DNA from 4 places in the Pseudomonas sp. AC016 genome. Region 1 is predicted to be linked to each of the others. Evidence: predicted binding sites of a transcription regulator. Region 1 holds the regulator's gene; each other region holds the start of a gene.
The links. Region 1 encodes sigma-54, which starts transcription at its own class of promoters, with help from an activator protein. Its sites were predicted from a motif close to ANTGGCATNNANNTTGCTNT; they were not measured.
Positions count from the first base shown of each region.

Region 2: the regulator sigma-54 is predicted to act here: its motif matches at 2,893-2,912, upstream of AC0IXS_RS05840 (flagellar basal body rod protein FlgF).
Region 3: the regulator sigma-54 is predicted to act here: its motif matches at 2,085-2,104, upstream of glnK (P-II family nitrogen regulator).
Region 4: the regulator sigma-54 is predicted to act here: its motif matches at 3,466-3,485, upstream of AC0IXS_RS05260 (circularly permuted type 2 ATP-grasp protein).

Region 1 is NZ_CEEDCC010000001.1:2,136,888-2,142,490, forward strand. It holds gene AC0IXS_RS09475 (KdsC family phosphatase) at 1-217, shown strand, start outside; gene lptC (LPS export ABC transporter periplasmic protein LptC) at 227-799, shown strand; gene lptA (lipopolysaccharide transport periplasmic protein LptA) at 786-1,334, shown strand; gene lptB (LPS export ABC transporter ATP-binding protein) at 1,334-2,059, shown strand; gene AC0IXS_RS09495 (RNA polymerase factor sigma-54) at 2,255-3,748, shown strand; gene hpf (ribosome hibernation-promoting factor, HPF/YfiA family) at 3,823-4,131, shown strand; gene ptsN (PTS IIA-like nitrogen regulatory protein PtsN) at 4,144-4,608, shown strand; gene rapZ (RNase adapter RapZ) at 4,611-5,468, shown strand; gene AC0IXS_RS09515 (HPr family phosphocarrier protein) at 5,485-5,603, shown strand, end outside.
Region 2 is NZ_CEEDCC010000001.1:1,347,422-1,353,024, forward strand. It holds gene AC0IXS_RS05825 (flagellar basal body P-ring protein FlgI) at 1-453, opposite strand, end outside; gene flgH (flagellar basal body L-ring protein FlgH) at 467-1,183, opposite strand; gene flgG (flagellar basal-body rod protein FlgG) at 1,265-2,053, opposite strand; gene AC0IXS_RS05840 (flagellar basal body rod protein FlgF) at 2,100-2,840, opposite strand; gene AC0IXS_RS05845 (hypothetical protein) at 3,123-3,314, shown strand; gene flgE (flagellar hook protein FlgE) at 3,406-4,734, opposite strand; gene AC0IXS_RS05855 (flagellar hook assembly protein FlgD) at 4,763-5,440, opposite strand; gene flgC (flagellar basal body rod protein FlgC) at 5,456-5,603, opposite strand, start outside.
Region 3 is NZ_CEEDCC010000001.1:3,052,597-3,058,199, reverse strand. It holds gene AC0IXS_RS13875 (aldo/keto reductase) at 1-306, opposite strand, end outside; gene AC0IXS_RS13870 (AraC family transcriptional regulator) at 673-1,614, shown strand; gene AC0IXS_RS13865 (accessory factor UbiK family protein) at 1,625-1,891, opposite strand; gene glnK (P-II family nitrogen regulator) at 2,311-2,649, shown strand; gene AC0IXS_RS13855 (ammonium transporter) at 2,684-4,021, shown strand; gene AC0IXS_RS13850 (secondary thiamine-phosphate synthase enzyme YjbQ) at 4,264-4,689, shown strand; gene sutA (transcriptional regulator SutA) at 4,789-5,118, shown strand; gene AC0IXS_RS13840 (HAD family hydrolase) at 5,197-5,603, opposite strand, start outside.
Region 4 is NZ_CEEDCC010000001.1:1,228,533-1,234,135, reverse strand. It holds gene AC0IXS_RS05275 (LTA synthase family protein) at 1-1,959, shown strand, start outside; gene AC0IXS_RS05270 (hypothetical protein) at 2,168-2,404, shown strand; gene AC0IXS_RS05265 (ribonuclease E inhibitor RraB) at 2,646-2,987, shown strand; gene AC0IXS_RS05260 (circularly permuted type 2 ATP-grasp protein) at 3,519-4,928, shown strand; gene AC0IXS_RS05255 (alpha-E domain-containing protein) at 4,941-5,603, shown strand, end outside.

The sequences.
Region 1 (5,603 bases):
CGAACAGGTCGCCTATCTGGGCGATGATCTGCCAGACTTGCCGGTCATACGACGCGTCGGTCTGGGCATGGCGGTTGCCAATGCGGCCGGCTTTGTCCGCCAACACGCTCATGGCGTTACGCAAGCGCGCGGTGGCGAAGGTGCTGCACGCGAATTCTGCGAACTGATCCTGAGCGCGCAGGGCAACCTTGAAGCGGCCCACTCCGCCTATCTATAGAAGCCATTTATGTTCAGCAAGAAAATTCGAAAGCTGGTGTTTTTCGGGGTGCTGGTACTGCTGTTCGGTGCCGTAGGCTACTGGAACATCAACCCGGAAAGCTTCATGGACCAGCCGGTGAGCTCGGTCGATGAAAATGTCATTGACTACTATGCGGTCAATACGCACACACATCAGTATCTGCCCGACGGTGGCCTTCAGTACGAAATGACGGCTGACAAGGTCGAGCATGTAAAGGCCACTGACGTGACTCTGCTCACCACACCCGACCTGCAGATGTACCGCGGCACCGAGTTTCCCTGGCATGTGCAGAGCAAGCAGGGCGAGGTCTCCCCGGGAGGCGAACAGGTAGAATTGATCGACTCGGTTCGCGTTGCGCGCACCGACGAAAAACAACGTACGACTATCATCACCAGTAGTCGCATGACCGTATTCCCACAGAAGCAATATGCGCAGACCGACCAAGACGTTAGAATCGACGCCGCGGGCGGTGTTACTACGGCCAAGGGAATGAAAGCATATTTGAAAGACAGCAGGATGGACCTGCTGTCCAACGTCAGAGGACAGTATGAGGCTCGTTAAAACTCTTCCTTTTTTGCTCGGCCTGGGCGCAGCACTGGGAAGCGCGAGCGCCTGGTCCCTGCCAACCGACCGTGATCAGCCAATCCACATCCAGTCCGACGATGCGCAGCTCGATGACAAGAAAGGCGTGGCCACCTACAAGGGCAACGTCATCATCACGCAGGGCTCGATGAAGATCACAGGCAACACCGTGACCATCACACGCAACGCTCAGGGCGAAGTGGATATTTTCACGTCTGTCGGCAACCTGGCCTACTACGAGCAGAAGCCGTCGGTGGACAAGCCGATCGTGCAGGCATATGCCGTCACCATTCAGTATTACGCCGCTCAGGACCGTATCGTCCTGATCGACAAGGCCAAGGTCGTCAACGACGGCAACACGTCCGAAGGCGAGAAGATCGTCTATGACACGGTCAGGCAGGTCGTCAGTGCGGGCCGTGCCAATGGTGGCGCGAAAGTGACCACGCCACGTCCACGAATCGACATGGTCATTCAGCCTAAAAAGAAAACCGATCAACCGCAGAAGGCCCAGTAATGGCGACGCTTAAAGCCCAGCATCTGGCTAAAAGCTACAAAAGCCGTCAGGTCGTGCGCGATGTGAGCATTTCCATCGACAGCGGCCAGATTGTCGGTCTGCTGGGCCCCAACGGCGCCGGCAAGACCACCTGCTTCTACATGATTGTCGGGCTGGTACAGGCCGATCAGGGCCGCGTGCTGATCGACGATCTGGACGTCAGCCATCAGCCCATGCACGGCCGCGCCCGTGCAGGTATCGGCTACCTGCCGCAGGAAGCCTCGATCTTCCGCAAGCTGTCGGTGTCCGACAACATCATGGCGATCCTCGAGACCCGCAAGGAACTCGATGCCGCTGCGCGACGCCAGGAACTGGAAAGCCTCCTGCAGGAGTTCCACATCACGCACATTCGCGACAACCTCGGCATGAGCCTCTCGGGTGGCGAACGTCGCCGCGTCGAGATTGCACGCGCGCTGGCGACTGCCCCAAAGTTCATCCTTCTGGACGAACCCTTCGCGGGCGTGGACCCTATCTCGGTAGGCGACATCAAGCAGATCATTCACCACCTCAAGGCCAAGGGCATTGGCGTGCTGATCACTGACCACAACGTTCGCGAGACGCTGGATATCTGTGAAACAGCCTATATCGTCAACGACGGGCAATTGATCGCAGAAGGCGACTCGCAAACCATTCTGGCCAACCAACTGGTTAAAGAAGTCTATCTGGGTCACGAATTCCGCCTGTAAAAGCCGCATTCGAAAAAGCCGCATCCGGCCTATCAAGGCCTCCAATATCGGTGCGGCTTGTTGACAACGTATTATTTCTAGTAACGCTCTAGGCAAACGCCCTGCTTTCAGGCATATAATTTGCTTAAGTTGGCGTTTAGGCGCCTGTAGTGGATGGCGCAAGAGCGCCGGCGAATAAGGTGTTTAGCCCCTGCCATGAAACCATCGCTAGTCTTGAGAATGGGCCAGCAGCTGACGATGACACCGCAGCTGCAACAGGCAATCCGCTTACTTCAGCTATCCACACTGGACCTCCAGCAGGAGATTCAGGAGGCGCTGGAATCGAACCCTATGCTGGAACGCCAGGAGGAAGGCGACGACTTCGATAACTCCGACCCGATGGCGGACAACATCGAACAAAAGCCCAACCCCGACGTTCAGGAACCGACCTACCAGGAATCTGCGCCTACCGTAGACAACCTCGAGGAAGGCGAATGGAACGAACGCATTCCCAACGAGCTGCCCGTCGATACCGCTTGGGAAGACATCTACCAGACCAGCGCCAGCAGCCTGCCCAGCAATGACGATGATGAATGGGACTTCACCACCCGCACATCCGTTGGCGAAAGCCTGCAAAGCCATCTGCTCTGGCAGCTCAACGTCGCCCCGATGTCCGACAAGGACCGTCTGGTCGCCGTCACGCTGATCGACTGCATCAACAATCAGGGCTATCTCGACGAGACCCTTGAAGAGATTCTCGAATCCTTCGATCCCGAGCTGGATATCGAACTCGATGAGATCGAAGCCGTTCTGCACCGCATTCAGCAATTCGAACCGGCCGGTATCGGCGCTCGCACCCTGAGCGAATGCCTGCTGCTGCAACTGCGCCAGCTGCCGGCAAAAACGCCCTGGCTGAGCGAAGCGCAGCGTCTGGTCACCGATTACATCGACCTGCTGGGCAGCCGTGACTACGCCCAGCTCATGCGCCGCATGAAGATCAAGGAAGACGAACTTCGTCAGGTCATCGAACTGGTGCAGAGTCTGAATCCGCGCCCTGGCTCGCAGATCGAGTCCACCGAAGCCGAGTACGTCATTCCCGATGTCATTGTGCGCAAGGACAACGAACGCTGGCTCGTCGAGCTGAACCAGGAGTCAGTGCCGCGACTGCGAGTCAATCCGCAGTATGCAGGCTTCGTACGTCGCGCAGACACCAGCGCCGACAACACCTTCATGCGCAATCAGTTGCAGGAAGCCCGCTGGTTCATCAAGAGCCTGCAGAGCCGCAACGAGACGCTGATGAAGGTCGCCACTCAGATCGTCGAGCACCAGCGCGGCTTTCTGGAGTATGGCGATGAAGCCATGAAGCCGCTGGTACTGCACGATATCGCCGAAGCGGTGGGCATGCATGAATCAACGATTTCCCGCGTGACCACGCAGAAGTTCATGCACACGCCACGCGGCATTTACGAGCTGAAATACTTCTTCTCCAGCCATGTCAGCACCTCGGAAGGCGGCGAGTGCTCATCCACGGCAATTCGCGCGATCATCAAAAAACTGGTCGCGGCGGAAAATCAGAAAAAGCCGTTGAGTGATAGCAAGATCGCTGGTTTACTGGAGGCACAAGGCATTCAAGTAGCCCGTCGCACAGTTGCCAAATACCGCGAATCTCTTGGGATTGCACCCTCCAGCGAGCGCAAGCGACTGATGTGATGCAGGCCGAGCCACAGCGTTCCAGTGGCAGGCACCACGCCTGCCTCTTTATGCACTGGCAAAGGAGAAGCTGTATGCAAGTCAACATCAGTGGACACCAACTGGAAGTGACCAAGCCACTTCGTGAATACGTTGAGCTCAAGCTCAAGAAACTCGAAGGGCATTTTGACAAGATTACAAACGTGCAGGTCACGATGGCGGTCGAGAAGCTGAAACAGAAGATCGAAGCCACGCTGCATATCCACGGTGGAGAGGTAGTTGCCAATGCTGAACATGACGACATGTACGCGGCCATCGACCTGCTCACTGACAAGCTCGACAGACAATTGCTCAAGCATAAGGAAAAGCAGCAAAGCATCCTCAAGGGTGCAAACGCTCGCTGACGCTCATCACACATGATCCGACTTGAAGAAATCCTGACCCCCGGCCGTTCCGAAGTGAACGTGCCGGGCGGCAGCAAGAAAAGCGTACTCGAACATATTGCCCGACTGATCGGCCGCGAAGTACCGGGGCTTGATTGGGAAACAGTATTCAAGGCGCTCGTTGCCCGTGAAAAACTGGGATCTACCGGTTTCGGCAATGGCATTGCCATCCCTCACTGCCGTCTTGCCACCTGTGGCGAGCCTGTCAGTGCCGTCATTCATCTCAACGACTCCGTGGACTTCGATGCCATCGACGGCGCGCCTGTCGACCTGCTGTTCGTGCTGCTGGTCCCGGAAGCCGCCACAGACAAGCACCTGGAGTTGCTGCGCCAGATCGCCAGCATGCTCGACTCCAAAGATGTCCGGACACGCCTGCGCAGCGCCAAGACCAATGAAGCGCTCTACCAAGTGGTGCTAGACGTGCAGAACGGCAACTGAACATGCGCATGATCATCGTGAGTGGCCGCTCCGGCTCGGGCAAAAGCACGGCGCTCGATGTACTGGAAGACAGCGGCTTCTACTGCGTCGACAACCTGCCTGCCGGATTGCTTCCGGAGCTCGCCGAACGCGCCTTGATCAATACCGAACTGGCCGAACCGCTGCTGGCGGTTTCCATCGATGCCCGCAACCTGCCCAGTCACCTGACCCGCTTCCCGGCCATGCTCGATGAGGTCCGTGGGCGCAATATCCAGTGCGATGTGCTGTATCTGGATGCCGACGAAGCCACCCTGCTCAAGCGCTTTTCCGAGACCCGCCGCCGCCATCCGCTGAGTACATCGGACCGTTCGCTGGCCGAGGCAATACGTGACGAGAGTACGCTGCTCGGGCCGATCATCGATCTGGCCGATCTCAAGATCAACACGACCCACCTCAATCTCTACCAGCTTCGCGATACGCTCAAGCTGCGCCTGCTGAACAAGCCGGAGCCAGGCACTGCCTTCCTGATCGAGTCGTTCGGCTTCAAGCGCGGCATGCCGGTCGATGCGGACCTGGTCTTTGATGTGCGCTGCCTGCCCAATCCGTACTGGAAACCCGAGCTGCGCGATCATTCGGGACTTGAGCAACCTGTCATCGATTATCTGGCGATGCAGCCCGACGTCGAAGAGATGTTTCAGGACATCTCTTCCTACCTCGCCAAATGGCTGCCCCGCTTCGCCGCAAGCAATCGCTCCTATGTGACCATTGCCATTGGCTGCACGGGCGGGCATCACCGGTCTGTCTACCTGACGGAGCGACTGGGTCAGGTCCTGCAACCACTACTCAAGAACGTTCAGGTTCGCCACCGCGACCTCAGCTGAAAGGAACACCTCTGCGATGCCCGCTCGTCAAATCACCATCATCAACAAACTGGGCCTGCATGCCCGCGCAGCCGCCAAGTTCGTAGGCGTCGCCGGCAAACATCCTTGCCAGATACGGGTTGGCCGCTCGCCCGA
Region 2 (5,603 bases), 790 kb from region 1:
GTCAAAACCACCCACCACCAGGTTGCCCTGAGCGATGGCGTAGACGTTGCCGTCGACACCTTTCATCGGCGTCATCAACAAGGCACCGCCACGCAGGCTCTTGGAGTTACCGATCGAAGAAACGGTGATGTCGACCGTCTGGCCCGGCTTGGCGAACGCTGGCAGGTCGGCGTACACCGCCACTGCTGCGACGTTTTTCAGCTGCACGGTGCCGGAACCGGCTGGCACCTTGATACCGAACTGCGACAGCATGTTGTTGAAGGTCTGCAGCGTGAACGGCGTCTGGGTTGTCTGGTCGCCCGTACCGTTGAGCCCTACCACCAGACCGTAACCGATCAATTGGTTGGCACGCACGCCGGAGATGCTCGCGATGTCCTTCAGACGTTCGGCATGTGCGCCGAACGCTGTGGTCAACAACAAGGTCGCGGCTATCAGTTGCTTGAGCTTGATCATGTCTATCCCGCTATCAGAAAGGGAACAACGGGCTGAGGAAGAACCGGTCGAACCAGCCTGGCTGGCTGGAATCGGCGAAGGCGCCTGTCCCCGAATAGGTGATGCGTGCATCTGCAATGCGTGTGGACGAAACGGTGTTATCGGTCGCGATATCGTCGGCGCGAACCAGACCGGCAATGCGCACCAGCTCGTCACCAGTATTGAGAGTCATCCACTTCTCGCCACGTACCGCCAGAATGCCGTTGGGCAGCACGTCGGCCACGGTCACGGTCACGGAACCGGTGAGGCTGTTGCTCTGGGCAGCCTGACCGCTGCCGTCAGTGGCACGCGATCCGTTGTAACCGGCGCTCAGGCTAAGGTCGTTGCCACCAATCGGGTTGTTGGTGGTCAGGCCCGAGCCGAACAACGAGGTCAGCCCAATGCTGTTGGTGCTGTCTTTTTTCAGCGCCGAACTGGCCGCCTTGCTTGCTGCCATACGCTCAGAGAGCGTGATGGTGATGATGTCGCCCACCCGGAATGCCTTGCGGTCGCCGTAAAGGTTCTGCTCGAAGCCTGCCTGATAGATCGCACCGTTGTTGGCCGCAGCCGACATCGGTGTGCGCGGCAACACCGGCGCGTAATAAGGGTCATTGGGCTTGGCGGACGGCGCCACGCAGCCCGACAGCAAAGCGATCCCGCACAATGAAGCGATCAACACTGAAAAACGCGGAACAACACTTAGGTGCTTCATGACACTTGAAACCTCGCGGTGTAACAGACGCTTATCAGGCGCCGCATCGGATTGAGCTTGAGCAACAGATACATCAGGGTGTTACAGGTTCTGAGTCAGGTTCTGCAGCATCTGGTCGGCGGTCGAGATCACTTTGGAGTTCATCTCGTAGGCGCGTTGGGTGGTGATCATGTTGACCAGTTCCTCAACCGTGCTCACGTTGGAGTTTTCCAGGGTGTTCTGCAGGGTAGGACCGAGGCCGTTCAAACCTGGCGTGCCGATCTGCGGCGCGCCGCTGGAACCGGTTTCCAGGTACAGGTTGCCGCCGATGGCCTGCAGGCCGGCCGGGTTGATGAAGTCGGCAGTCTGGATGTTGCCGATGATCTGCGGCGTCGCGGTGGCGCCCGCCAGGGTCACCGAAACCGTACCGTCCTGACCGACCGTGAAGGTCTGGGCATTCTGCGGAACCACGATTGCAGGCTCGAGGGCATAACCGTTGGCGGTCACGATCTGGCCGTTGGCGTCCAGGTGGAAGGTACCGTCACGGCTGTACGCCACGGTGCCGTCCGGCTGAGTCACCTGAAAGAAACCACGACCGTTGACGGCCAGGTCAAGCGGGTTGTTGGTGGTCTGCAGGCTGCCGGCGGTGAAGTTCTTCTGTGTGCCGACGATGCGCACACCGGTACCCAGTTGCAAGCCGGAAGGCAGTTCGCTGTCCTGAGTGGACTGGGCGCCTGGCTGACGCTTGATCTGGTAGAGCAGGTCCTGAAACTCGGCACGATCACTCTTGAAACCTGTGGTCGACACGTTCGCCAGGTTGTTGGAGATCGTGGTCAGGTTGGTGTCCTGAGCGGCAAGGCCGGTTTTGGCGACGTATAGTGCAGGTAGCATGTGGATTCTCCTCGAGCGCCGGTTTGTCGGCGCAAGCTGTCAATAGTTAGCCAAGTTGCAAGACGCGAGCCATCGACTGGTCGTCTTCTTCGGCGGTCTTCATCATCTTGACGTGCAGCTCGAACTGACGAGCCAGGGCCAGCACCGAGGTCATCTCCTCGACGGCATTCACGTTGCTCGCCTGCAGGAAACCGGACTCGACCTGAACGTTGGCATCCACGTCGGCAGGCCGGCCGCTCTTGGTGTGGATCAGGCCATCGGGGCCTTTCTCCATCGTCTTCAGATCAGGGTTGACCAGCTTGATCCGGTCGACCTGCGCCATCACCTGAGGGCTTTCGCCAAGCGAACGAATGCTGATGGTGCCATCGGCGCCGATTTCGATCTGCTGCTGAGGCGGCACGGCAATCGGACCGCCGTTGCCCATTACCGGCAAACCGCTGCCGTCGCGCAACACGCCCAGAGCATCGATATTCATGCCGGAACTGCGGGTATAGGCTTCGCCGCCATCGGGTGTCTGGACCGCAATCCAGCCGTTGCCCTTGATGGCGATGTCCAGCTCACGACCGGTCTCGACCATGGCGCCGCCGGAAAAATCGGTGCCTGGACGCTCGCTCATGGCGTAGGCGCGCGAAGGCATGACCTCGCCATACACGGGCATTGAGCGGGCCTGTTCCAGGTCGCGCATGAAGCCGTTGGTCGACACGTTTGCCAGGTTGTTGGCATGGGCCTTCTGCGCGATCGCGTTTTCAGATGCACCGCTCATTGCGACGTAAAGCAACTTGTCCACAGTCTTCCTCCTCCGACAGACGCTTGCCGCCTGTAGCTCTTCTGACAGGGAGAAAGCAATTTTCGAACCAACTCTTTGCGCACGATACAAACGCTTGATTTACCAGCAAAAACGGGCGCACTACAGATGACCTGTGGCAAACGGCTATCCGATAGCGGCGGCAGACTGCCGCCTGCCTGCCAACACGGAGGACACACCGCCAAAAAAACTTCACTGCCCCCGCGTCACAGTAGACAGGCAGTGATAATCTTGCGCTCACCACCCTGCACAACGGGAATCGACATGCCTGCTCGCACCTGGATTATCGGCATCGTCACCGCCAGCCTGACGACCTTCGCCCTGCTCGCCCACGCAGCGCCTGCCCACTATTACAAGTGGCAGGGCGACAGCCGTATAGTCTGTGCACAGACCAGCCCGGGGCCGGGCTGGACGCGATTGAAAGGTCACTTCGTCAAATCCGACTGCTCGATCTGAGCAGCCTCCCGACAGGTCGTTTTCGGATTGATCGTCGAGAAAACAAAAAGCCCCTTGAAGGGGCTTTTTGTTTATCGCAAAACCGACTTCATCAAGTCATCTGAATGGTGGTCTGCATGATGGTGCTTTGCGTCGAGATGGTCTTGGCGTTCGCCTGATAGTTGCTCTGCGCCTTGATCAGGTTGACCAACTCCATGGTCAGGTCAACGTTGGACTCTTCCAGCGCCTGGCCGGTGATGTAGCCCAGAGTGCCCGACTGCGGAGTACCGCTGACGGGAACGCCCGACGCGAAGGTTTCACGCCAGTTGGTGCCGCCCGCCTGCGCCAGACCCTGCACGTTGGCGAAGTTGGTCAGCGAGGTCTGACCGATCACTTGCGACTTGCCGTTGGTGTAGGTAGCGAACAGGTTGCCGGTTGCATCCACGCTCATCGCGCTCAACTGGCCAGTCGCGTAACCATCCTGATCCTGAGTGAGCAGACCCGACACCGAAGCAGTCTGGGTGATGCCGGACATGTTCAGTTTGATCGTGGCCGCACCCGCAGCACCGTTGGCAGCCCAGGTCGTCGTGGTACCGGAACCGGTCTGCACGCCTGGCACCCAGTTGTTGACGTTGAAGGTGCCGTCAGTGTTGAACGTGATGTTCGGGCTGTCGGTAGGTACAGCGCCAGGCGCCGTCACAACCAGATTACCCGCCGAGTTGAAAGTCAGGTCGTTCTTGTCGGCAGTGGTGGTGGCCGGGTTGGCGATGCTGCGGCCATCCATCAGCGAGTACATGGACCACGTGTTGGTGCCGGTCTTGACGAAGTACTGGTCCAGGGTGTGTGCATTACCTTGAGAGTCGTAAGTCGGCGTGCTGTACTTCATGTTGTAGCTTTTAGTATCTGTGGCATCGAAGGTCGACAGACTCGGCAATGGTGTCACCGAGTTCAGGTTGGCGACGTTCGTGATCGAACTGGTAGGCTTGGGCTCCAGGTTCGACGAATCAACGCGCAGATCGCTCAATGCACCGGTGACGACGCTGCCATTGGCATCGACGTTGTAACCCTGCAGTTTCATGCCGCCGCTGTTGACGACAAAACCTTCCTTGTCGGTGTGGAACGCACCGGCACGGGTGTACAGCTTCTCGCCATTGTTGCTGAGCTGGAAGAAACCGTTGCCGTTGATGGCAAGGTCAAGGCTGTTGGCGGTGCCCGTGGTCAGGTTGCCCTGCGAGAACTGCTGGGAAACCGCTGCAGTGGAAACACCGCTGCCCACGTTGGTCTGGCCGGACGTACCGCGAATCGATTGCGCATACTGGTCGGCGAATTCCGCACGGGACGATTTGAAGCCGGTGGTCGCTACGTTGGCAATGTTGTTGCCGGTAACGTCGAGACTCTTGTTTGCAGCATAGAGCCCACTAAGACCGATATTGAAAGACATATTCCACTCCTGCGCCGTCTAGTCGGCTCTATATTCCGATCGTTTGAACTTTGGACAAGGCAACACTGCCGCTGGCCAGGTTGAGCTTTGTTTCCGCACCATTGACGCCCAGCGTGACGCTGTTGACGATCGCAGGCAGGTAAGTCGTGAACTGGGTGTTCTTGCCGTCAACCGAACCTGCAGCCGTGAAGCTGTAAGTACCGGCAGGTGCCACGGTGCCGTCGCTGGCCTTGCCATCCCAGGCAAAGCTGGTCGAACCGGCTGGCAGCGTGCCGAGGTCCACGGTATTGACCAGGTTCGACTGGGCGTCGTAAATCTTGACGCTCGTCACAGAGCTGGTAGCTGGCACTGCGATGGAGCCGACCATGCCCTTGGTGGTGTCAACCGCGGTGGAACCGGCATTGATGATTACCGAGCGGCCTACCAGCGACGACGCCTGGAGCGCCTGGGACGACTGGTAGCTGCCGGCAATCGAGTCGACGGTAGAGGTCAGGTTCTGCAGGCTTTCCACGCTGCTGAACTGAGCCAGCTGAGCCACGAATTCTGTGTTGTCCTGAGGATCCAGAGGGTTCTGGTTCTTCATCTGCGTGACCAGCAACTGCAGGAAGGAATCCTTGCCCAGCGTGCCCGTCGAATCAGTCTTCGTCGGCGTCGGGTTCTGAAGCGAGTTTACAAAACTCGTCGATACATTATTTTCAACGGCCATATCTTTCGCCTTCTATCACTGACCGAGGGTCAGAACCTTCTGCATCATGGATTTTGCGGTGTTCATGATTTCTGCGTTGGTCTGGAACGAACGACTGGCGGAAATCATGTCGGCCATTTCTTCCACGACATTGACGTTGGGATAGTAGACATACCCGTTCTTG
Region 3 (5,603 bases), 920 kb from region 1:
GTAGTCATAGCGGTACTCAAAAGGCGCCGGAGAGGTCCAGATCGAACTATCGCCAACCGGCTTCCCTGCAGCCTTGAGCACGCGCCCGACTTTGGTGGAGATCACGTAATCGTCGGGGTTTCGGTTGTGCAGGAAACGTCCAAGGCGATATTCGCTAAGACCGAAGCCGTAGAAAGGTGATGTATCAAACAGGCGCACCCCCGAATCCCAGGCGGACTGCAAAACGGCTGCGGCCTGTTCATCGCTGATGGGGGCGAAGATATTGCCGATCTGCGTGCCGCCCATGCCGAGGCGGTAAGGTGTCATGTAGCGAAGATTATGCTGAGACGGGTTAATTGGAAGGGTAGAACGCGTCACTTTCCCCTTGGTCGGCATTACGCTGCCGCGTTCGCCGGATGGTGGTGCACTGCTCAATGTCTGGGCACTGGCAGTCATCGGCAGGATTGTCGCTGCCAGCGCACTGCTCGCCGAAAGCCTGAGAAAGTCGCGTCGATCCATTGCAGGCTCCTTGCTTGAGGGTCTTTGGGAACAACCAGGAACCTCAAGATAGACGAGAGCTTTTGGGCAACGTGATCACAATCCGACTGTCTTTTTGCACAATCCTGCCGGGGCACTTGAGCGGATGGCGTGTTCTGCGCACACTGCGACTTTCCTCTTCGCAGAGTCGTCTTCATGAATCCATCCTTGACGTTTTCTGCATCCGGTCTTGATCGGAAAGGCGAGGGGCTGAGGCGACTCACTGAGCGGCTGACTGTGATAACCACGGGTAAAGAAGTCTGTCCCAGCGTGATCAAGGGGCTCACTTTCTACCGAATGGACGCGCCGGGGCTGCCGGATTATTGCGTCTACGAACCCTGTGTGGCGTTGATCGTTCAGGGCACCAAGCACACGGTTTTCGGGACCGAGGAAGTGGTGTCCGAGCCGGGCAGCTTTTTCGTGACATCCATTGATATTCCCACCACGGCCAAGGTGATACGCGCCAGCGCCGAGCGTCCCTATCTCTCGATCGTCTTGAAGCTCGACATGGCGTTGCTCCACGACATCGTTCAAAGCGTGCCGGAAGTCGACAGCACTATTCCGACCCGTTGTTACGCTGCGGGAGAAGCAACGGACGAGCTGATCGATGTGTTCGGTCGCCTTGTCGCCTTGCTGGATAGGCCGCAGGAAATTGCACTCATGGCGGATCTGGTCAAGCGAGAAGTCTGTCTTCGGCTGCTGCTCAGCGATGCAGGCTACTGGCTGCGCTGGATCGTCAGAGAAGGGTATCGTTCGCGAGGTATTGTGCGAGCCATCGACTGGCTCAAGCGAAACTACGCCGAGCCCTTGCGAATTGCCGAGCTTGCCGGGATGGCAGGTATGGCCAGTTCGACCCTGCACCACAATTTTCGGCAGCTCACCGGTACCAGCCCGTTGCAGTATCAGAAGACGCTGCGCCTGCATGCCGCCCGCAGTCTGATGCTAACCGAGCGGCTTGACGCGAATACGGCAGGGTTGCGGGTCGGCTATGAAAGTGTGTCGCAGTTCAGTCGCGAGTACGCCCGGCGTTTCGGGGCGCCGCCCTCACGCGATATAAGGCAGGCGCGGCAGTTTGGCGATCAGCCAGCACCTGTCTGAGGCTGATGAGTCACTCAGCCTTCTCACCCGGCCCCATTTTCTCTTCAAGCTCGGCCATTTTGGCCTCCAGCGCTTCCAGGCGGGCGCGGGTGCGGGCGAGGACGGCCATCTGGCTGTCGAACTCTTCGCGGCTGACCAGATCCAGTTTGCTGAAGCCGCTTTGCAGCAGGGTCTTGAACTGGGTTTCGAATTCGCTGCGGGGCACGGGGGTTTCGCCGTTGAAAAGGCGCGAGGCGTGGCCGCTGAGGGCGTCGAGGAAAGCTTTGGGCGCGAGCATGATGGTTTTCCTGAATCAGATGCACGGCAGTGTAGCACGCAGTGTCTATAGTCATTTCACAGGGGCGGCAGTGCGCGCTTATGGAGCAGGCGTGCGTGCACGTATGCACCAGCTTTGTGCGTTCTTATTGGCTGTGCCGGGCCTTGGCGGCCTTAATGAGGCCCAACGACCTGTATTTGATGAATATTCACGAGATGGCAAGCTTTCTGCTTAGTGGCTTGTGACCCATGCACTGATGCAGTCGCTGTGACGAATGCAGTGCGGCAGGCGGAGCGGGGAAGTGTTTCGTCAGAAGCGGTTTTCTGGCGTTGGTCTGGCCCGATCAGGCGACCGACGCGTTACAAAGCCAGACACTGCGCTTAGACTTGAGTCGGGTTTGTTTTCCTGGGGCAAGTCCACCAATTCGGGAGAAAGTTTTCATGAAGCTAGTCACTGCCATCATCAAGCCGTTCAAACTGGATGACGTCCGCGAGTCGTTGTCGGAAATCGGCGTGCAGGGCATCACCGTCACTGAAGTCAAAGGCTTCGGGCGTCAGAAGGGTCACACTGAGCTGTACCGCGGTGCTGAATACGTTGTCGACTTCCTTCCAAAAGTGAAGATCGATGTTGCCATCGATGACAAGGATCTGGATCGCGTCATCGAGGCCATAACCAAGGCCGCCAACACCGGCAAGATCGGTGACGGCAAGATTTTCGTGGTCAATCTGGAACAGGCCATCCGCATCCGTACCGGCGAAACCGATACCGACGCAATTTAAGCCGCCAAACCCCAACGCCCCAGGAGAAAACAATATGACTCTGCGTCAATTCGCAGGGCTAGGAGCCCTGTTGTCCCTTGCAGTACCTGGCCTGGCCCTGGCGGCTGATCCAGTGGCCGAGCCCGTGCTCAATTCCGGCGACACAGCCTGGATGTTGACGGCCACCGCTCTGGTCCTGTTCATGACCATTCCCGGCCTCGCCCTGTTCTACGGCGGCATGGTTCGCTCGAAAAACATCCTGTCCGTGATGATGCAGTGTTTTGCCATCACCGGCCTGATCAGCATCCTGTGGGTCGTTTACGGCTACAGCATCGCGTTTGACACCACCGGTATGGAAGCTGGCGTCGTCAACTTCAACTCCTTCTTCGGCGGCATGGGTAAAGCGTTCCTGGCGGGCATCACGCCATCGAGCATCACCGGCGCTGCGGCATTGTTCCCTGAGGCGGTGTTCGTCACCTTCCAGATGACCTTTGCAATCATCACGCCTGCCCTGATCGTCGGCGCCTTCGCAGAACGCATGAAGTTCTCCGCGATGCTGATCTTCATGGGTATCTGGTTCACTCTGGTCTACGCGCCAATCGCCCACATGGTCTGGGGCGGCGTCGGTGGCCTGATGTGGGACTGGGGCGTTCTGGACTTCGCTGGCGGCACCGTTGTGCACATCAACGCCGGTGTAGCCGGTCTGGTCGCCTGTCTGGTACTGGGCAAGCGTAAAGGCTTCCCGACCACCCCGATGGCTCCGCACAATCTGGGTTACACCCTGATCGGCGCAGCGATGCTGTGGGTAGGCTGGTTCGGCTTCAACGCAGGTTCTGCTGCTGCCGCCAACGGCACCGCCGGTATGGCGATGCTGGTCACTCAGATCGCGACCGCCGCTGCTGCACTGGGCTGGATGTTCGCCGAGTGGCTGACCCACGGCAAACCAAGCGCTCTGGGCATCGCCTCGGGTGTGGTTGCAGGTCTGGTAGCGGTAACGCCAGCAGCCGGCACCGTCGGCCCGATGGGTGCACTGATCATCGGTCTGGCGGCAGGCGTGATCTGCTTCTTCTGCGCCACCAGCCTGAAACGCAAGCTGGGCTACGACGACTCCCTGGACGCATTCGGCGTGCACGGAATCGGCGGTATCGTCGGCGCGATTCTGACCGGCGTCTTCGCAGCGCCAGCGCTGGGCGGCTTCGGCACGGTGACCGACATTGGCGCTCAGGTCTGGATTCAGTTCAAAGGCGTCGCGTTCACGGTCGTGTACACGGCCATCGTGACCTTCATCATCCTCAAGGTGCTGGACGCGGTCATGGGCCTGCGTGTCACCGAAGAAGAGGAGTCTGTCGGTCTGGACCTTGCGCAACACAACGAGCGTGGCTACAACTTGTAAAAGCCGCTGCGCTGAAAAAAGAATGCCCGGTTTTGCCGGGCATTTTTTTGTCTGACGTTTGCGGATAAACCGCGGATTTCCGCTGTCACTGATGTGCCCGCGTCAATGATCTCGGCAACATGACGCAGCGCTGGTAACGTTGTCACGACAGTCTTCGTTAACTTGCAGGGAAGCCGGTTTATTGCGCGCTTTGCTTTTTTCTCAGGCGAGTTAGAATGCGCGCCGAAGGTGCGGAGAACGGTATGTGGCATCAATCCGGAATTACCTTGCGGGCCAGGCCTCGCGGGTTCCATCTGGTCACTGACGAGATACTGGCAGGCTTGCCTCAGCTGCGGGATTGTCGAGTCGGTCTGCTGCACTTGTGGCTGCAACATACCTCGGCCTCGTTGACCGTCAACGAGAATGCCGATCCGGCAGTACGTCGTGACTTCGAACGTTTTTTCAACCGGCTGGTGCCCCAGGGCGTGGCCGGACATGAACATAACGATGAAGGGCCTGATGACTTGCCCGCGCACTTCAAGTCCAGTCTGCTGGGCTGCCAGTTGCTGTTGCCGGTTACGGCGGGGCGACTGGCGCTGGGCACCTGGCAAGGCGTTTACCTGGGCGAACATCGAGATGCTGGTGGTTCTCGTAACGTCCTGGCCACTCTTCAGGGTGAATGGATATAACCGCTGGGGTCAGTGGTTATTGAATTTTTTCCGACAGCCTTAGACTCTTGGGGCTGCTGGGCTATAACTAATCTGCTTTCGCAAGTCATGAGGTACAACATGAGCGACGACGACAACGACAACGACGATCTGGTAGACGACCTGGAAGGCGAGGACGACGGCGAGGAGCTTGCCGCTGCTCCCGAAGACGACGTTGCCGAGGTGGATGATGCCGAGCCTTCGGCACCGGCTGCCAAAGGCAAGGCCAAGGCTGCAGTTTCGGTCGACGAGCTGCCCAGCGTAGAAGCCAAGAACAAGGAGCGTGATGCTCTTGCCCGTGCCATGGAAGAATTCCTGGCGCGTGGTGGCAAGGTGCAGGAAGTGGAGGCCAACGTGGTCGCCGATCCGCCCAAGAAGCCTGACAACAAATACGGCAGCCGCCCTATCTAAGGCAGCAGATGTCGTATGAGAACAAGCCCGCCGTCGCTGCGGGCTTTTTCTTGGCTGCGTTTTGAGAGGCGCCTGACTTCAGGCCCAGCGGGCCAGCACTTCGGGTAATTGCGACAGGTTGTGAATTTCCGCGTCCGGCAGCCGGTCGGCATCCCAGACCTTGCCTTGCGGGTTGTACCAGATCGCCCGCATGCCTGCGCGCTGAGCGCCGGCGATGTCGTCACTCGGATGATCGCCGACATGCACGGCGGCACTGGCGTCCACGTTGCCGCGTCTCAGAGCCTCCAGGAATGGCGCCGGATCCGGTTTGCCGATGCCCAGGTCTTCTGCGCACAGCGCAAAGGAAAAGTAATCGGCCAGGCCCAGTCGGCGCACATCGGCATTGCCGTTGGTGATCACGCCGAGCGTGAAGGTTTTGGCGAGAATTTCCAGGGTCGGCTGCACGTCCGGGAATATCTGTACCTGATGACGCCCTTTCAGGAAAA
Region 4 (5,603 bases), 910 kb from region 1:
CTGCTGGTCTATAACCGCGAGATGATTGGCGATACGCCCGCGTCGACCTTCATCGAGGCGCTGTTCAACGGCATGCGTTTCGACCTGCGTCTGACGGTGTATCTGCTGATCCCGCTGATGCTGTCGCTGTTCAGCGCTCGGGCCATGGCGGCACGCGGTTTCTTCCGGTTCTGGCTGACCCTGGTCGGCAGCATCACGCTGTTCTTTGGCCTGATGGAAATGGACTTCTACCGTGAATTCCATCAACGCCTGAACGGCTTGGTGTTCCAGTACGTCAAGGAAGACCCCAAGACCGTTCTGAGCATGCTCTGGTACGGCTTTCCGGTGGTGCGTTATCTGTTGGCGTGGGCCGTTGTCACCTGGCTGTTGAGTCTGTTGTTCAAGGGCATCGACCGTGTGACGCGGCCGCGCAATGCACTGTCGGGCGGTGGCGCTGGTACGCGCTCCATTGCGCCGTGGTACATGCGCATAGGCGTGTTCTTCCTGGTCCTGATCGTTGCCGTGATCTGCGCCCGTGGCACCCTGCGCCAGGGCCCGCCGCTGCGTTGGGGCGATGCGTACACCACCGAATCGAACTTCGCCAACCAACTTGGCCTTAACGGCACGCTGACGCTTATCACTGCTGCCAAAAGCCGCATGTCCGAAGATCGCGACAACATCTGGAAAGCCACGCTGCCTCAGGCCGACGCACAACAGACCGTACGCGAGATGTTGCTGACGTCCAATGACAAGCTGGTCGAGCCGGACATTGCTGCAGTACGCCGTGACTTCACGCCGCCTGCGGAAAATACCCTGCCGATCCGCAACGTGGTCGTGATCCTGATGGAGAGCTTCGCCGGTCACTCGGTCGGTGCGCTGGGCAGCGATGCCAATATCACGCCGAACTTCGACAGGCTGTCCAAGGAAGGCCTGCTGTTCGATCATTTCTTCTCCAACGGCACCCACACCCACCAGGGTATGTTCGCCACCATGGCCTGCTTCCCGAACCTGCCAGGTTTCGAATACCTGATGCAGACGCCGGAAGGCAGCCACAAGCTGTCGGGCCTGCCGCAGCTGTTGAGCGCGGGTCGCAACTACGATGACGTCTACGTCTACAACGGCAACTTTGCCTGGGACAACCAGTCGGGCTTCTTCAGCAACCAGGGCATGACCAACTTTGTTGGCCGTGACGACTTCGTCAACCCGGTGTTCTCCGATCCGACCTGGGGCGTATCCGACCAGGACATGTTCGACCGTGGCGCTCAGGAGCTAAAGGCGCGTCAGGACGGCAAGCCGTTCTATGCCCTGCTGCAGACCCTGTCCAACCACACCCCTTACGCACTGCCGGAAAACCTGCCGGTCGAGCGCGTGACCGGCCACGGTTCGCTGGACGAGCATTTGACCGCCATGCGTTATTCCGACTGGGCGCTGGGCCAGTTCTTCGAGAAGGCCAAGAAAGAGCCTTACTTCAAGAACACCCTGTTCGTCGTACTGGGTGACCACGGTTTCGGCAACAACCGTCAGCTGACAGAAATGGACCTCGGTCGTTTCAATGTGCCGATGTTGTTGATTGGTCCGGGCGTGCAGGAAAAGTTCGGCCAGCGCAGCAGCATCGTCGGCACCCAGGTGGACGTCGTACCGACCATCATGGGCCGTCTGGGTGGTCAGACCCGTAACCAGTGCTGGGGACGCGATCTGCTCAACCTGCCCGAAGGCGACAAGGGCTTTGGCGTGATCAAGCCGTCGGGCAGCGAGCAGGTGGTGGCGATCATCAGCGGCAACCGCATTCTGATCGAACCGACCGAAATGCCGGCCAAGCTGCTGACTTACACCCTGGGTGCCAAGCCGCACGCGGAAGAGGTACCCGATGCGCCGGACACCGAGGAGCTCAAGCGCAAGCTGGAGAGTTTCCTGCAAACCGCGACCAAGAGCCTGCTGGACAACACCGCAGGCGTGGAAGCCAGCAAGAACAGAAACTGACCGCTGTCGTCCTGCCCGGTATCAATCGGGCAGAACACGCAGTTGACCGTTTCAGCAACGAAAAAGGCCCTCGGCATCCAATGCGAGGGCCTTTTTGTTATCCGTTTGAGTCCGTTTGCTGTGTGCAATCCATTGGAACGAATGGAGGCGGTGAAAGGTCCAGAGTAGGTAAGTCAGAGTGCCTGGCTTGCTTATTCTGGAGGCATTGATGAAACAGTGGGCCATTTTGTATCTGGACAAGGATGGTGTGCAGCAGCGTCGTGAAGTGCAGTGGCAGGAACGCCCCAGCGAAGAGGATGCTGCACGTCTGTTGCGCAAGGATTTATATCCCGTCACGGATGAGTTGGATCTCAATGACCTGGAAGGTCGAACCGATGAGCCGACCGTCAAGACACTCAAGGACCATAACAGTGTCCAGATCATTTCCATCACAGAAGCGAGCTGATCCTTCACTGCAAAAAATCTTGTTGCGCCAACCACTTGGCAATGTCCCCCCGATGGGTCTACTCTGCAAATGAGGTCGTGAAGACGGCCTCTGACACAGGTCCATCCCCGGCCTGTTCCAGGTCCGGTCAGCTACATGCTTGATTCCCCACGTCGGAGTAACTGCCGTGCGCTGGCCATCTTTTCGATGGCCACTCGGGAAGCGTTGAAACTCTATCTATCGTTGCATAGGAGGACGTTTCATGAGCACAGCCTATCAAGAGGACATCAGCAGTAACGTACTGCGCCGCATGAAAGAAGGCGGTTTTGACTTCGCGCGAATTCACCCCATCGAGTTCTATGCCATTTTTCCCGACGAGGAACGGGCGCGGCAGGCTGCAGAAAAATTTCGTGGTGAGTCCCTCAATACACAGATCAATGTGCGTGACGACGGTGCCTGGCATTTGCAGTTGAGCAAAGTGATGTACGCCACCTATGACGGTATCGGTGACTTCGAGCAAGACTTTCAAATGGTCATTTCGCCAATGGACGGGGAGGTTGAAGGCTGGGGCGTGAAACAGGAGATCAGGAGGCTGCACGCCTGATCCGCTGCAATTGCGATTGATACCTGCGGGCTGATCGGCCGACCTGGAGAAACCTGCCGGGGCGGCCGGTTTTGTTTTCGGGGTCAGGGTAATCTCGCGCAAGTGCTGTTCACGAATAGCGTGCTCGCCAGGACCGCGTAAAACCCAAACAGGTTATCCGTGCGCAAAAAAAAGCCACTCAAGAGAGTGGCCCAAAGGGAAGTCCGGTCAGGAACGCGTCATGATGCGTGGCGCTCGCTGAGAAATGGGGTTCAGGGCAAAAGCGACGTTTGATGCCCTGTTTGCTCGGTTGCTGGCGATTATGGCGAACTAATATCGTGTTCGGAAATCAACTCTGACTATGCTGGTCATAGATTTCGCGGCGCAAAGACGCTTCCGAATGACGCATGCGAGAGGTAGCTGGGGCATTTAGCGCACAGGAATGGTGCGCGGCCCGCAGGGTTTATATATAACCTATTGATATTTAAGCGTTTATGCCGGTGGCACGGGCCTTGCGAAGCCTAAGGTGTCCATGGTGACAAGGAGTACGGCATGATCCGCACCTTTTATGACGAGATGTACGATGCTGGCGGTCTGGTCCGCCCGCACTATCGGGAATTCGCCCGCTGGTTGGGCGATACGCCCCCTGAGCTTCTGGCTCAACGCAGGCGTGAAGCCGATCTGCTGTTTCATCGCGCCGGGATCACGTTCACGCTCTACGGTGACGAGCAAGGCACCGAGCGGTTGATTCCGTTCGATACCATTCCCCGCAGCATTCCGGCCAGCGAGTGGCGGGTCGTGGAGCGGGGCTGCATTCAGCGCGTCAAGGCGCTGAACATGTTCCTTGCCGACCTCTACCATGACCAACGCATCATCAAGGCCGGGATCATTCCTGCCGAACAGGTGCTGGCCAACGAGCAATATCAGCTGGCGATGCAGGGTCTGAATCTGCACCGCGACCTGTACTCGCACATCTCCGGCGTCGATCTGGTCCGTGATGGCGATGGCACTTATTACGTGCTCGAAGACAACCTGCGCACGCCCAGCGGCGTGAGCTATATGCTCGAAGACCGCAAGATGATGATGCGCCTGTTCCCCGAGCTGTTCGCGGCGCAGCGCATCGCGCCCATCGATCATTACCCGAACCTGCTGCTCGATACGCTGAAAAGCTCCAGCCCTCTGGATAACCCCAGCGTTGTGGTGCTGACGCCCGGTCGCTTCAACAGCGCGTTCTTCGAACATGCGTTCCTGGCCCGCGAGATGGGTGTTGAGCTGGTCGAGGGTGCCGATCTGTTCGTGCGTGACGATCGCGTCTTCATGCGTACCACCGACGGCCCCAAGGCCGTTGATGTGATCTACCGTCGCCTGGACGATGCCTTCCTCGATCCGCTGGCCTTCAACCCTGATTCGATGCTGGGCGTGCCCGGTCTGCTGGCGGCCTATCGCTCCGGCAACGTGGTGCTGGCCAACGCCATCGGCACCGGAGTTGCGGACGACAAGTCGGTGTATCCGTATGTCACCGACATGATTCGTTTCTATCTGGACGAAGAGCCGATCCTCAAGAACGTACCCACCTGGCAATGCCGCAAGCCCGAAGAGTTGTCCCACGTACTGGCCAACCTGAAAGACCTTGTCGTCAAGGAAACCCAGGGCTCCGGCGGTTACGGAATGCTGGTCGGGCCTGCTGCCACGGCTGCCGAGATCGAAGCCTTCCGGGCGCGTCTCAAAGCCAAGCCGCATGCGTATATCGCTCAACCGACACTGTGCCTGTCGACCTGTCCAACGTTTGTCGAGAACGGCATCGCCCCGCGCCATATCGATTTGCGCCCCTTTGTTCTGTCCGGTCGTGAAACCCGCGTCGTGCCTGGCGGCCTCACCCGAGTGGCCTTGCGTGAAGGCTCGCTCGTGGTGAATTCGTCTCAGGGTGGTGGAACCAAAGACACTTGGGTGGTCGAGGATTAAGGATGCCTGCCAATGTTAAGTAGAACTGCCTCGGATCTTTTCTGGATGTCGCGTTACCTGGAGCGAGCGGAGAACCTCGCCCGAATGCTGGACGTGAGCTATTCGCTGTCGCTGATGCCCCAGGACGGGCGTGGCGACGGGCTGGATGAGATAGCCATGCCGTTGTTGATCACCGGTACGCTGGAAACCTACATCGAGCGCCATGGCGAGTTGCACGCCGAGCGCATGCTGCACTTCTTCGCGCTGGATGCGAGCAACCCGGCCAGCATCTACAGCTGCCTGGGCGCTGCACGCGCCAGTGCTCACGCGGTGCGCGGTCGGATCACCGCCGACATGTGGGAGAACATCAACTCCACCTGGCTGGAAATTCGTGGCATTGCCCAGCAGGGGCTGACGCGTTACGGCATGAGCCGTTTCTGTGAGTGGGTCAAGGAGCGTTCGCACCTGTTTCGCGGCGCGACCTACGGCACCATCATGCGCAACGACGCGTTCCGTTTCATTCGCCTCGGGACATTCATCGAGCGCGCCGACAACACCATGCGCATGCTCGACGCGCGTTATGAAATGCTCGAACTGCGTGGCCCTCAGGCCAACGCCGCCGCCGACAATTCCGCTGCCGGTTATTACCAGTGGAGTGCGTTGCTGCGTGCGTTGTCGTCGTTCGAGGCGTATACC